2 regions of the Bacillus sp. LQ16 genome follow, and region 1 is predicted to be linked to the other one. Evidence: a T-box and tRNA genes for the amino acid it is inferred to sense, from the RefSeq annotation. Region 1 holds a T-box; the other holds one or more tRNA genes.
The links. The T-box of region 1 lies ahead of pheS (phenylalanine--tRNA ligase subunit alpha). A T-box ahead of a tRNA ligase gene usually reads a tRNA of that ligase, here a tRNA-Phe.

Region 2: it has a tRNA-Phe gene. The T-box ahead of pheS (phenylalanine--tRNA ligase subunit alpha) is inferred to sense a tRNA for this amino acid. The anticodon was not compared.

The regions. Positions count from the first base shown of each region.
Region 1 is NZ_CM173491.1:4,444,280-4,449,794, reverse strand. It holds gene AC3EMB_RS22460 (CPBP family intramembrane glutamic endopeptidase) at 1-377, opposite strand, end outside; gene AC3EMB_RS22455 (HD domain-containing protein) at 668-1,225, opposite strand; gene sspI (small acid-soluble spore protein SspI) at 1,402-1,611, opposite strand; gene AC3EMB_RS22445 (TrmH family RNA methyltransferase) at 1,694-2,491, shown strand; T-box leader at 2,540-2,768, shown strand; gene pheS (phenylalanine--tRNA ligase subunit alpha) at 2,813-3,847, shown strand; gene pheT (phenylalanine--tRNA ligase subunit beta) at 3,866-5,515, shown strand, end outside.
Region 2 is NZ_CM173491.1:560,047-565,561, forward strand. It holds rRNA gene AC3EMB_RS02805 (23S ribosomal RNA) at 1-330, shown strand, start outside; rRNA gene rrf (5S ribosomal RNA) at 432-547, shown strand; tRNA gene AC3EMB_RS02815 (tRNA-Asn) at 556-630, shown strand; tRNA gene AC3EMB_RS02820 (tRNA-Ser) at 633-724, shown strand; tRNA gene AC3EMB_RS02825 (tRNA-Glu) at 742-816, shown strand; tRNA gene AC3EMB_RS02830 (tRNA-Val) at 821-896, shown strand; tRNA gene AC3EMB_RS02835 (tRNA-Met) at 923-999, shown strand; tRNA gene AC3EMB_RS02840 (tRNA-Asp) at 1,003-1,078, shown strand; tRNA gene AC3EMB_RS02845 (tRNA-Phe) at 1,088-1,163, shown strand; tRNA gene AC3EMB_RS02850 (tRNA-Thr) at 1,182-1,257, shown strand; tRNA gene AC3EMB_RS02855 (tRNA-Tyr) at 1,268-1,351, shown strand; tRNA gene AC3EMB_RS02860 (tRNA-Trp) at 1,359-1,432, shown strand; tRNA gene AC3EMB_RS02865 (tRNA-His) at 1,452-1,527, shown strand; tRNA gene AC3EMB_RS02870 (tRNA-Gln) at 1,591-1,665, shown strand; tRNA gene AC3EMB_RS02875 (tRNA-Gly) at 1,671-1,745, shown strand; tRNA gene AC3EMB_RS02880 (tRNA-Cys) at 1,760-1,830, shown strand; tRNA gene AC3EMB_RS02885 (tRNA-Leu) at 1,841-1,922, shown strand; partial or broken gene AC3EMB_RS02890 (DUF3884 family protein) at 2,083-2,403, opposite strand; gene AC3EMB_RS02895 (YebC/PmpR family DNA-binding transcriptional regulator) at 2,756-3,475, shown strand; gene AC3EMB_RS02900 (NUDIX hydrolase) at 3,624-4,085, shown strand; gene AC3EMB_RS02905 (transglycosylase domain-containing protein) at 4,569-5,345, shown strand.

The DNA of each region.
Region 1 (5,515 bases):
TGGAACACATAATTTAACAAGATGTAATTGAGTATGATGTTGATAACGAAGAAAAGAAGTAAGTATACGTATGTGCGCCATTCTTTCAGTGTTTTAAAGTTAAAAGATTTTAGTAGTAATTTTTTTGCGGGTTCGAATTTAAAAATGAAGAATAACAATACAGCTAGTTGTAATACGGTACTTGCAGTATTTGCAATAGATTCATACAGGGCAACTTGTTTTTTATCTGTAAGACCTGCTGTATAAATTGTTAATGGCATTGCGAGGAACACAGTAATAAGTCCAGTCCCAAAAAAGGCGAATAAAACAGAGCTAATAAATTGTCCCCATGACATCGAGTGTTTTTGTTCATTAGAAAGCTGTGTAGCGGGTTGCATTTGTAAAATCACCTCTTTTATATTTGTATATTTAATTATAAAGTAAAATGTTTTTGAATGTAATATTTAAATATTACATATAAAGTGAAACTTTAATCATTGGGGAGGTTCATCCCCCACTGATTATCAGCCCTCACCAATCGGGCTTTTACGGGCAGTTGATTCCCCACCTAACTTCCTCGTCTTTGCTGAATTTCGAGGTGGGGGTCTTACTGCCCGTTAATGCGGGATAAAGGTTTATTTTCCATAAAATAATAAAAGAGGTATCACCCTGTAGTGATGCCTCTTTCTCATTGATAACTATGTTCTGTCTTGTTATTCAATTTGGCTTGCTCTATTTGCAATTCACGCTCTACCAATCGATCTAATTGCTGAATAGCTTTAAGTGCTTTTTCATAAGAAATCGTTCTATAATGATGAGCTCCGCCTGGTTCTTCATCTGCTTCGTCTGCCCATTTAATAATGTTTTGAAGAGATGTTCTTTCAATTTCTTGTTCCACTAAGAAAGAATCTGTATGCAGAAGAATTGCGATAGAAATTTCTTTTGCTAGTTTTGGATGTTCTCCTAATCTAATAAGCAATTTATGTGCTCTTTCAGCACCTTTAATTGCATGGATATCATTCTTTTTATATAAGTCATAGTCCCATTCGCCGCCTGTGTACCACGTATGATGTCCGATATCATGAAGGAAACCGGCTTTTGTCGCAGCATCGACTGAGGCGTGATGCTTTTTGGCTAGGTGAAACGCATGGTAAGCGACAGCGATCGCGTGGACCATTCCAGAACGGTTTACGTATTTTTGTGTAATGTGATGTTTAAAAACTTGTTCAAGCGTAATACGGTGCATAAAACATTCACTCCTTTTATCTAATGATGTATACGAAGAAAAATCGATCGGTTTAAATGTATTTTGAACATTGTACTCCATCATAGTTCGTTAGTAAAGTAGAAATGTTTAGGAGAAGAAAAATTTTTTTCGTAAAAAAATCACCTTAGCTTATGCGAAGGTGATTTTCAAATTGCTTATTTTTTTAATCCTTGCTCTAGTGTTTCTAACATTTCGTGCTTTTCATTTTCATCAGCGTTTTTCCAAATGACTTCAAATAAAACGCCAAGACCTGGAAGCATTTTTTCTTCACCGCTTTGAATTGCATCGACAATTGTTTCTTGTAATTGATCTTGTGAATTACCAGATACATTCGCTAATACGGCACCGCGTAAATTAAAACTCATTGCTTTCACCTCTTCTTCAGAATTGAAACTGACGTTAGTTTTTGTTCTTTTTTATGTAAATATGTATGAAAAATAGGCTATAATGATAAGACAAGAAGAGAGGGAAATACATATTATGAAAAACATTGATTCAGTACAAAATCCGCGTGTAAAGCAGTGGAAAAAGCTGCAAACGAAAAAAGAACGCGATAAAAAAGGTTTATTTTTTGTAGAAGGATTTCACTTAGTCGAGGAAGCTCTGAAGGCAGGAATTGTAACAGAACTTATCGTTTCAGATCAGACAGACCTTCCGAAAGATTGGACAGTTAATGATGTGGAAATGTATATCGTGCCTGAGGCGATTGTAAAAATACTTCGTGAAACAGAAACGACGCAAGGTGTATTTGCTGTTTGTGAGAAGCATGAGAAAGAAGTAGCTCTTACTGATGGGAAATTCCTTTTATTAGATGGCCTGCAAGACCCAGGTAATTTAGGAACAATTATTCGTACAGCTGATGCAGCTGGTATTCACGCCGTTGTGCTTGGAGAAGGTTGTGTTGATGTTTACAATAGTAAAGTACTCCGCTCTACACAAGGTTCTATTTTCCACTTGCCAATTGTAAAAGGGAACTTAGAAGAATGGGTAGACAAGTTAAAAGAAAATAACGTTCCTGTATATGGAACAGCTCTTGAAAATGGAGTTCCGTATGGTGAAGTAACTCCGGCCGGAAGTTTTGCATTAATTGTTGGAAATGAAGGAAATGGCGTACGCCAAGAAATTCTTGCAAAAACGGATCAAAACTTGTATATTCCGATTTACGGCGGGGCAGAATCATTAAATGTTGCGGTTGCAGCAGGGATTTTAACGTATTATTTGCAAAGCCCGGTTGCGAACAAATAAAAAACTTCTTATAATAAGTTGAAGTACATTATATTAAAAGTTAAATAACGAAAAACGTTGATAGAGAAGAGTAGCTTACAAAATCGCCATATAGGGAGAGAGTGCCGTAGACTGAAAGCATTCTTATGGTAGACGGAAGTGAATTCACCTCTGGAGTTGACGCCAGGACCATGTATATGTAAAGGCGTTCCGGTCAGAATTGATCGTTATAACTAATGAGTGGGCAGACTTGTTCTGTCAATTTAGGGTGGTACCGCGAATTTACCTCGTCCCTTTTTGGGAGCGAGGTTTTTTTATTTTTAAAATTAGGAGGGTTCCAAAATGGAAGCACGTTTAAAAGAGCTAAAGCAAAAAGCGTTAGAGCTTATTGAAGAAGCGAAAGAGTTAAAGGGCTTAAACGACGTACGCGTAGCGTATTTAGGAAAAAAAGGTCCAATTACAGAAGTATTACGCGGCATGGGAAAATTATCAGCAGAAGAGCGTCCACGTATGGGAGCATTAGTAAATGAAGTACGTGAAGCGATTCAAACGCGTCTAGAAGACAAAATTGGTAACTTAGAAAAAGCAGTAATTGAAGCGAAATTAGCTACGGAAACAATTGATGTTACATTACCAGGTCGTCCTGTTGAAACAGGTTGTCACCATCCGTTAACAGCTGTTGTTGAACAAATTGAAGATGTATTCATCGGTATGGGTTATGAAGTAGCTGAAGGAACAGAAGTAGAAAAAGACTACTACAACTTCGAAGCACTAAACTTACCGAAAGATCACCCAGCACGTGACATGCAAGATACATTCTACATTACAGAAGAAACGTTACTACGTACACATACATCTTCTGTGCAAGCACGTACGATGGAAAATAATAAAGAAAAAGGCCCAATCAAAATTATCTGTCCTGGTAAAGTGTATCGCCGCGATGATGATGATGCGACGCATTCACATCAGTTCATGCAAATTGAAGGTCTTGTAATTGATAAAAACATTCGTATGAGTGACTTAAAAGGTACACTGCAAGTATTCGTGAAAAAGATGTTCGGTGAAGATCGTGAAATCCGTCTTCGTCCAAGTTTCTTCCCATTCACAGAGCCATCTGTAGAGATGGATATTTCTTGTATGATGTGTCATGGCAAAGGTTGCGGCACTTGTAAAGGAACTGGCTGGATTGAAATTTTAGGCGCAGGTATGGTTCACCCGAACGTACTTGAAATGGCTGGTTATGATTCAAAAGAATATCAAGGTTTCGCATTCGGTATGGGCGCAGAGCGTATCGCAATGTTGAAATACGGCGTAGATGACATTCGTCATTTCTATACAAATGATGTACGTTTCTTACAACAATTCAAACGAGCGTAAGGGAAGGAGAGGATAAATATGTTCGTATCATATCGTTGGTTACAAGAGTATGTAGATATTAAAGATGTAACAGCACAAGAACTAGCAGACAAAATCACGAAAAGTGGTATTGAAGTAGAAGGCGTTGAAGTATTAAATAAAGGTGTAAAAGGTGTTGTAGTTGGTCACGTATTAGAATGTGAAAAACACCCAGAAGCTGATAAATTAAGCAAATGCTTAATCGATATCGGTGAAGAAGAGCCAGTTCAAATTATTTGTGGAGCTGCTAACATTGCAAAAGGTTTAAAAGTACCAGTTGCAAAAGTTGGTGCTGTACTTCCTGGTAACTTCAAAATTAAAAAAGCAAAACTACGTGGTGAAGCTTCTCACGGTATGGTTTGTGCTCTTCAAGAGCTTGGCATTGATGGAAAGTTAGTTTCAAAAGAATATGCAGATGGTATCTTCATCTTCCCAAGTGACGCTGAAGTTGGTGCAGATGCACTTGAAATTTTAAACTTACACGATGAAGTACTTGAGCTTGGTTTAACACCAAACCGTGCAGATTGCTTAAACATGTTAGGTGTTGCATATGAAGTGGCTGCTATTTACGGGCGAGAAGTAAAACTTCCAGCTATCGAATTACAAGAAATAGCAGAAAAAACTTCTGATTATATTTCTGTAAGTGTAGAAGCGAAAGAAGAAAACCCATTATACATTGCAAAAATGGTTAAAAACGTAAAGATTGGTCCATCACCAATGTGGATGCAAACTCGCCTTATGGCAGCTGGCATTCGTCCAATTAGCAACGTAGTTGATATTACAAACTACATTTTAATGGAATACGGTCAACCGTTACATGCATTCGATTACGATAAATTAGGTTCAAAAGAAATCGTTGTTCGTCTTGCAAAAGAAGGCGAAAAAATTGAAACGTTAGATGATCAAGAGCGTACATTACAAAGCCACCACCTTGTAATTACAAACGGAACAAAAGCTTTAGCTGTTGCTGGTGTAATGGGCGGAGCGGATTCTGAAGTTACAAATGAGACAGTAAACGTTCTAATTGAGTCTGCATACTTTGCAGGTCAAACAGTGCGTCGTACATCAAAAGACTTAGGTCTTCGTAGTGAATCAAGTGCACGTTTCGAAAAAGGAATCGACCCAACACGTACATTTGAAGCAATTCAACACGCAGCTGCTTTAATGGCGAAATATGCTGGCGGTGAAGCGCTTGAAGGTGTAGTAGAAGCTGACAACTTACAAGTACAAGAGCGTACAGTATCTGTTACTGCTGAAAAAGTAAACCGTGTATTAGGTACAAATATTTCTGCGAGTGAAATGGGTACAATGTTTACAAACTTGAAATTCCCATTCACAGAAGTAGAAGGAACATTCCATGTAAATGTACCAGCACGTCGTCCTGATATTACAATTTCAGAAGACTTAGTAGAAGAAGTGGGCCGTCTATACGGTTATGACCACATTCCAGTTACATTACCTTCTGGAACGATGACTCGTGGTAAATTAACATCAGCACAAACGAAACGTCGTAAAGTACGTCGCTTCTTAGAGGGTGCTGGTTTATATGAAGCAATCACGTATTCATTAACAAGCGCTGACAAAGCGAAACAATACATGGTTGAGCCAAACGAAAAAGCACCTGTAAACCTTGCGCTTCCAATGAGCGAA
Region 2 (5,515 bases), 1.5 Mb from region 1:
GTACGCGAGCTGGGTTCAGAACGTCGTGAGACAGTTCGGTCCCTATCCGTCGTGGGCGTAGGAAATTTGAGAGGAGCTGTCCTTAGTACGAGAGGACCGGGATGGACGCACCGCTGGTGTACCAGTTGTTCTGCCAAGGGCATAGCTGGGTAGCTATGTGCGGAAGGGATAAGTGCTGAAAGCATCTAAGCATGAAGCCCCCCTCAAGATGAGATTTCCCATAGCGTAAGCTAGTAAGATCCCTGAAAGATGATCAGGTTGATAGGTTCGAGGTGGAAGCATGGTGACATGTGGAGCTGACGAATACTAATAGATCGAGGACTTAACCATATAATATGTAGCAAATGTTATCTAGTTTTGAGAGAATATAAAAAACTTGTTGACTTTTAAAGTAAATAAGTTATAATAATGATTGTCTCAAAAGAATAATGTCTGGTAATGATGGCAGAGAGGTCACACCCGTTCCCATACCGAACACGGAAGTTAAGCTCTCTAGCGCCGATGGTAGTTGGGACCTTGTCCCTGTGAGAGTAGGACGTTGCCAGGCAATATTATTCCGCAGTAGCTCAGCGGTAGAGCTATCGGCTGTTAACCGATCGGTCGTAGGTTCGATTCCTACCTGCGGAGCCATTGGAGAGCTGTCCGAGTTGGCCGAAGGAGCACGATTGGAAATCGTGTATACGTCACAAGCGTATCAAGGGTTCGAATCCCTTGCTCTCCGCCATAGGATTTATAATATTTGGCCCGTTGGTCAAGTGGTTAAGACACCGCCCTTTCACGGCGGTAACACGGGTTCGAATCCCGTACGGGTCACCACTTTGGAGGATTAGCTCAGCTGGGAGAGCACCTGCCTTACAAGCAGGGGGTCGGCGGTTCGATCCCGTCATCCTCCACCATATAAATTTTATATGAATAGTATTATCGCGGGGTGGAGCAGCACGGTAGCTCGTCGGGCTCATAACCCGAAGGTCGCAGGTTCAAATCCTGTCCCCGCAACCAAATGGTCCCGTGGTGTAGTGGTTAACATGCCTGCCTGTCACGCAGGAGATCGCCGGTTCGACCCCGGTCGGGACCGCCATTTTAATAAGGCTCGGTAGCTCAGTCGGTAGAGCAGAGGACTGAAAATCCTCGTGTCGGCGGTTCGATTCCGTCCCGAGCCACCATTTATTTCAATAAAATACGCCGGCTTAGCTCAATTGGTAGAGCAACTGACTTGTAATCAGTAGGTTGGGGGTTCAAGTCCTCTAGCCGGCACCATGTAAGTTTCGGAGGGGTAGCGAAGTGGCTAAACGCGGCGGACTGTAAATCCGCTCCTTCGGGTTCGGCAGTTCGAATCTGCCCCCCTCCACCATTTACATAGGGGCATAGTTTAAAGGTAGAACTGAGGTCTCCAAAACCTCCAGTGTGGGTTCGATTCCTACTGCCCCTGCCAAATATATTTACACAACATGGCGGTTGTGGCGAAGTGGTTAACGCACCGGATTGTGGCTCCGGCATTCGTGGGTTCGATTCCCATCAGTCGCCCCATTTTTATTTTAAAAATTACAAATAATTTAATTGATACTTACATATAATTAAGTAAGAATTCGATGGGCTATAGCCAAGCGGTAAGGCAACGGACTTTGACTCCGTCATGCGCTGGTTCGAATCCAGCTAGCCCAGCCATTTTTGCGGAAGTAGTTCAGTGGTAGAATACAACCTTGCCAAGGTTGGGGTCGCGGGTTCGAATCCCGTCTTCCGCTCCAATAAAATTTAATATGGCGGCATAGCCAAGTGGTAAGGCAGAGGTCTGCAAAACCTTTATCACCGGTTCAAATCCGGTTGCCGCCTTTTCTTTTGTGCCGATGTGGCGGAATTGGCAGACGCGCACGACTCAAAATCGTGTTCCTTCGGGAGTGTCGGTTCGACCCCGACCATCGGTATCATGAACGTCGTAAAAAACTCTATACAATTAGTATAGAGTTTTTTTTGTTTTCTTTTCATTACATGACAAAATAAGCACAAAAAGTGTACGGTGAGTAAACTGCGAAACATTAAAAGGATAAAAACAAACATTCAATTTTATCCTTTTAATTGCGGTATTTAGAGAGAATTTCTCCACCCTGGTGACATGAAGTTAAATCCGACACCACCAGTAGATATTAGTACATTATCAACGGTTAAGTTTGTAATTTCTAAAAACTTCTTTTTAAACTCTTCTCTGTTGTACTTATACATTGTTGAGTGGCACGCCCACATTTGCGTTGAAGTACTTAACCAGTCCCCTAATTCCTTCAATTCAGGAAACGCCTCAAATTGGATTGGTTCATCTTATTTCATGAATCTTACTTGATAGATAGTTGGGTTTAACTTCTCTCCTATTCCTTTAAGAGTATGTGTGTTTTTTTCGTTTGAATGTGTCATAATTCTCCCTTCATCTTTTCTTCAAATTTTTTCCTATTTTTATTATACAACAATAGAAAGTAATTATAGGAATATTATGGAAATAGGTATTGGCAATATAAAAAGACTCTAACAGAAATGTTAGAGTCTTTTTTGTTAAATTATATTATGTGATGCTAAAATTCGTAATAAACTTAGGAATTCATGTATAATATAACTTGTCGAAAGAACAAAATGATAGTGATTTATATTATGTCTGTAATATGAATCAAAAATGAACTTTTTATATTTCTTTTAAAAATGTGTTGAACACACATTATATTTCATATTAATATTTTTATGTAGATTTAAAACGAGAAAGAGAGTGGAAAGTATGGGCCGTAAATGGAACAATATTAAAGACAAAAAAGCATCAAAAGATGCAAATACAAGCCGTATATACGCGAAATTTGGACGTGAAATTTATGTGGCGGCAAAACAAGGCGAGCCAGATCCAGAATCAAACCAAGCGCTTAGAGTCGTATTAGAACGTGCGAAAACATACAATGTACCAAGAACAATTATTGATCGTGCAGTTGAAAAAGCAAAAGGCGGTTCAGAGGAAAATTATGACGAGCTTCGTTATGAAGGATTTGGACCAAATGGAGCTATGGTTATTGTAGATACACTTACAAATAACGTAAACCGTACTGCAGCAGATGTACGAGCTGCATTTAGCAAAAACAGTGGTAACATGGGTGTAAACGGTTCTGTAGCTTACATGTTTGATGCGACAGCTGTTATCGGCCTTGAAGGTAAAACATCAGATGAAGTTCTTGAAATTTTAATGGAAGCAGATGTAGATGCACGTGACATTCTAGAAGAAGAAGATGCTGTTATCGTGTATGCTGAACCAGATCAATTCCATTCAGTACAATCTGCACTTAAAGGTGCTGGTGTTGAAGAATTTACAGTTGCAGAATTAACAATGCTTGCACAAAGTGATGTTACACTTCCTGAAGATGCTCAAGTACAATTTGAGAAAATGGTGGATGCATTAGAAGATTTAGAAGATGTACAACAAGTTTACCACAACGTAGACTTAGGAGAGTAATACGATGAAAGCCCCTGTTCGCTTAACGAATAGGGGCTTTTTTTTATGAAGTTAATTAAGGTGATGAATTATTAAAGGTATTTTGGTGTAGATAGGGAATATGCTTATAGGGATATATGAAATAACCATTATTTCTAGGAGGCTCAGTATGGAACATAAGACACCAAAGCATATAGTTGCCGTAGCAGGTTATTTAACAAATGAGAAAAATGAAGTGTTATTAACAAAGGTACACTGGCGAGCTGATACGTGGGAAATGCCAGGAGGACAGGTAGAAGAAGGAGAAGCACTCGATCAAGCTGTCTGTAGGGAAATAAAAGAGGAAACAGGGTTAACGGTGAAGCCTATCGGAATTACCGGGGTTTATTATAATGCCTCTATGCACATTCTAGCTGTTGTTTTTAAAGTAGCATATGTGAGTGGCGAAATAAAAATTCAACCTGAAGAAATACAAGAGGCTAAATTTGTTGATTTAAATGAAGAGAACATAGATGAGTATATAACGCGTCCTCATATGAAATCCAGAACACTTGATGCAATGAGAGCAACACATTGTATTCCATATGAAACGTGGGAAGTACAGCCATATAATTTAATAGGAAGATTGTAAAGAAAAGAGTAGCTGATTTGAGATACATTCAAATCACTACTCTTTTTTGTATACTGTTTAAGAAAAAGGTCAAAATAATAATAGTGTTAGTATTGATTTATAGAACGTTTGTTCTTTATAATATATATGTTATATACATTAAGATTACTAGATAGTCAAAAGTATATATATTTGTAGATGATATAATTAAAGTGTAAAGTGAAAATATAATAGCCTTAAGGCTTACTCTGTTATTGGTTATTCGTGATTGAATATAATCTATATTCAATATTTCAGATGAATAGTAGATAAAAAAGGTCTGTGATACAATACTTTTTTACCCCGCTATTTGCCGGGAACGTGATTGGTGAGGGCTGATTAAAGTTTCACTTTATACCTTACAATGATGTAAGGTACGTGTAAGAGAAATCGATGGGATATTTTTTTACAACAATGTATTCTTAAAGTAAGAGTTATATGCTGTGTGGAAAAGAGGTGTTCAAGATGAAAGAACGAGTATTATCTAGGGTGAACTATCATCAAAAAGTTGCATTAAATCCAATGACTAAACTTTTTTATAAAGCCATTATATTATTATTATTGTTAAGTTGTACGTTATTATTCATTGGAAATGTAATGATTGAGAAAAGTGACATTAGTAAATTACATGTACCGGCTAATTTAGAGGTGCCAGAATCATTAACACATGCATTTATTGCGACAGAAGATAAAAGATTTTATCATCATAACGGTTTAGATTATATAGCAATTATTAGGGCCTCTGTTGAGAATATAAAGGCTGGTGGTGTCGTGCAAGGAGGAAGCACGATTACACAGCAGCTATCTAAAAATGCTTTTTTAACGAATGAGCGTACATTTTCTCGTAAGTGGAAAGAGATTTTTTATACGAAAAAAATTGAACGCACATTTACGAAGGATGAAATTTTAAAATTATATGTAAGTAACATTTATTATGGTGAAGGAGCATGGGGAATTGAAAAAGCAGCAAACCTTTACTTCGGTAAAAAGGTGAACCAATTAACGTTGGCTGAAAGTGCAATGATGGCTGCTGTAGTAAAAGCACCTGCTTATTACTCACCTGCCCAAAATTATGATAAAGCAGTAGAGAGACGAAATGTCGTTTTGAGACTAATGGAGAAAGAAGGCTATATAAGCCATGATGAGTATGTTCAAGCAGTTAGTGAGAAATTAGTAATTCGTCATGATATAAAAATAGAGCAGTCGATGTTAAATAGTGCGCGTAAAAAAGCAGTAAGTTAAGAGAAGTTCCTAAAGAGGAGCTTCTTTTTTTGAATAAATTGTGACAAATTGTGACACAATATCGTCACAATTATTGTGTTTTTGTAATTTATGTGAGCGTGTTCATTGCGTGACGTATATAAGTGTTGATATTATGTGTATTGTGTACAATGCTGTATACAGAATATGAA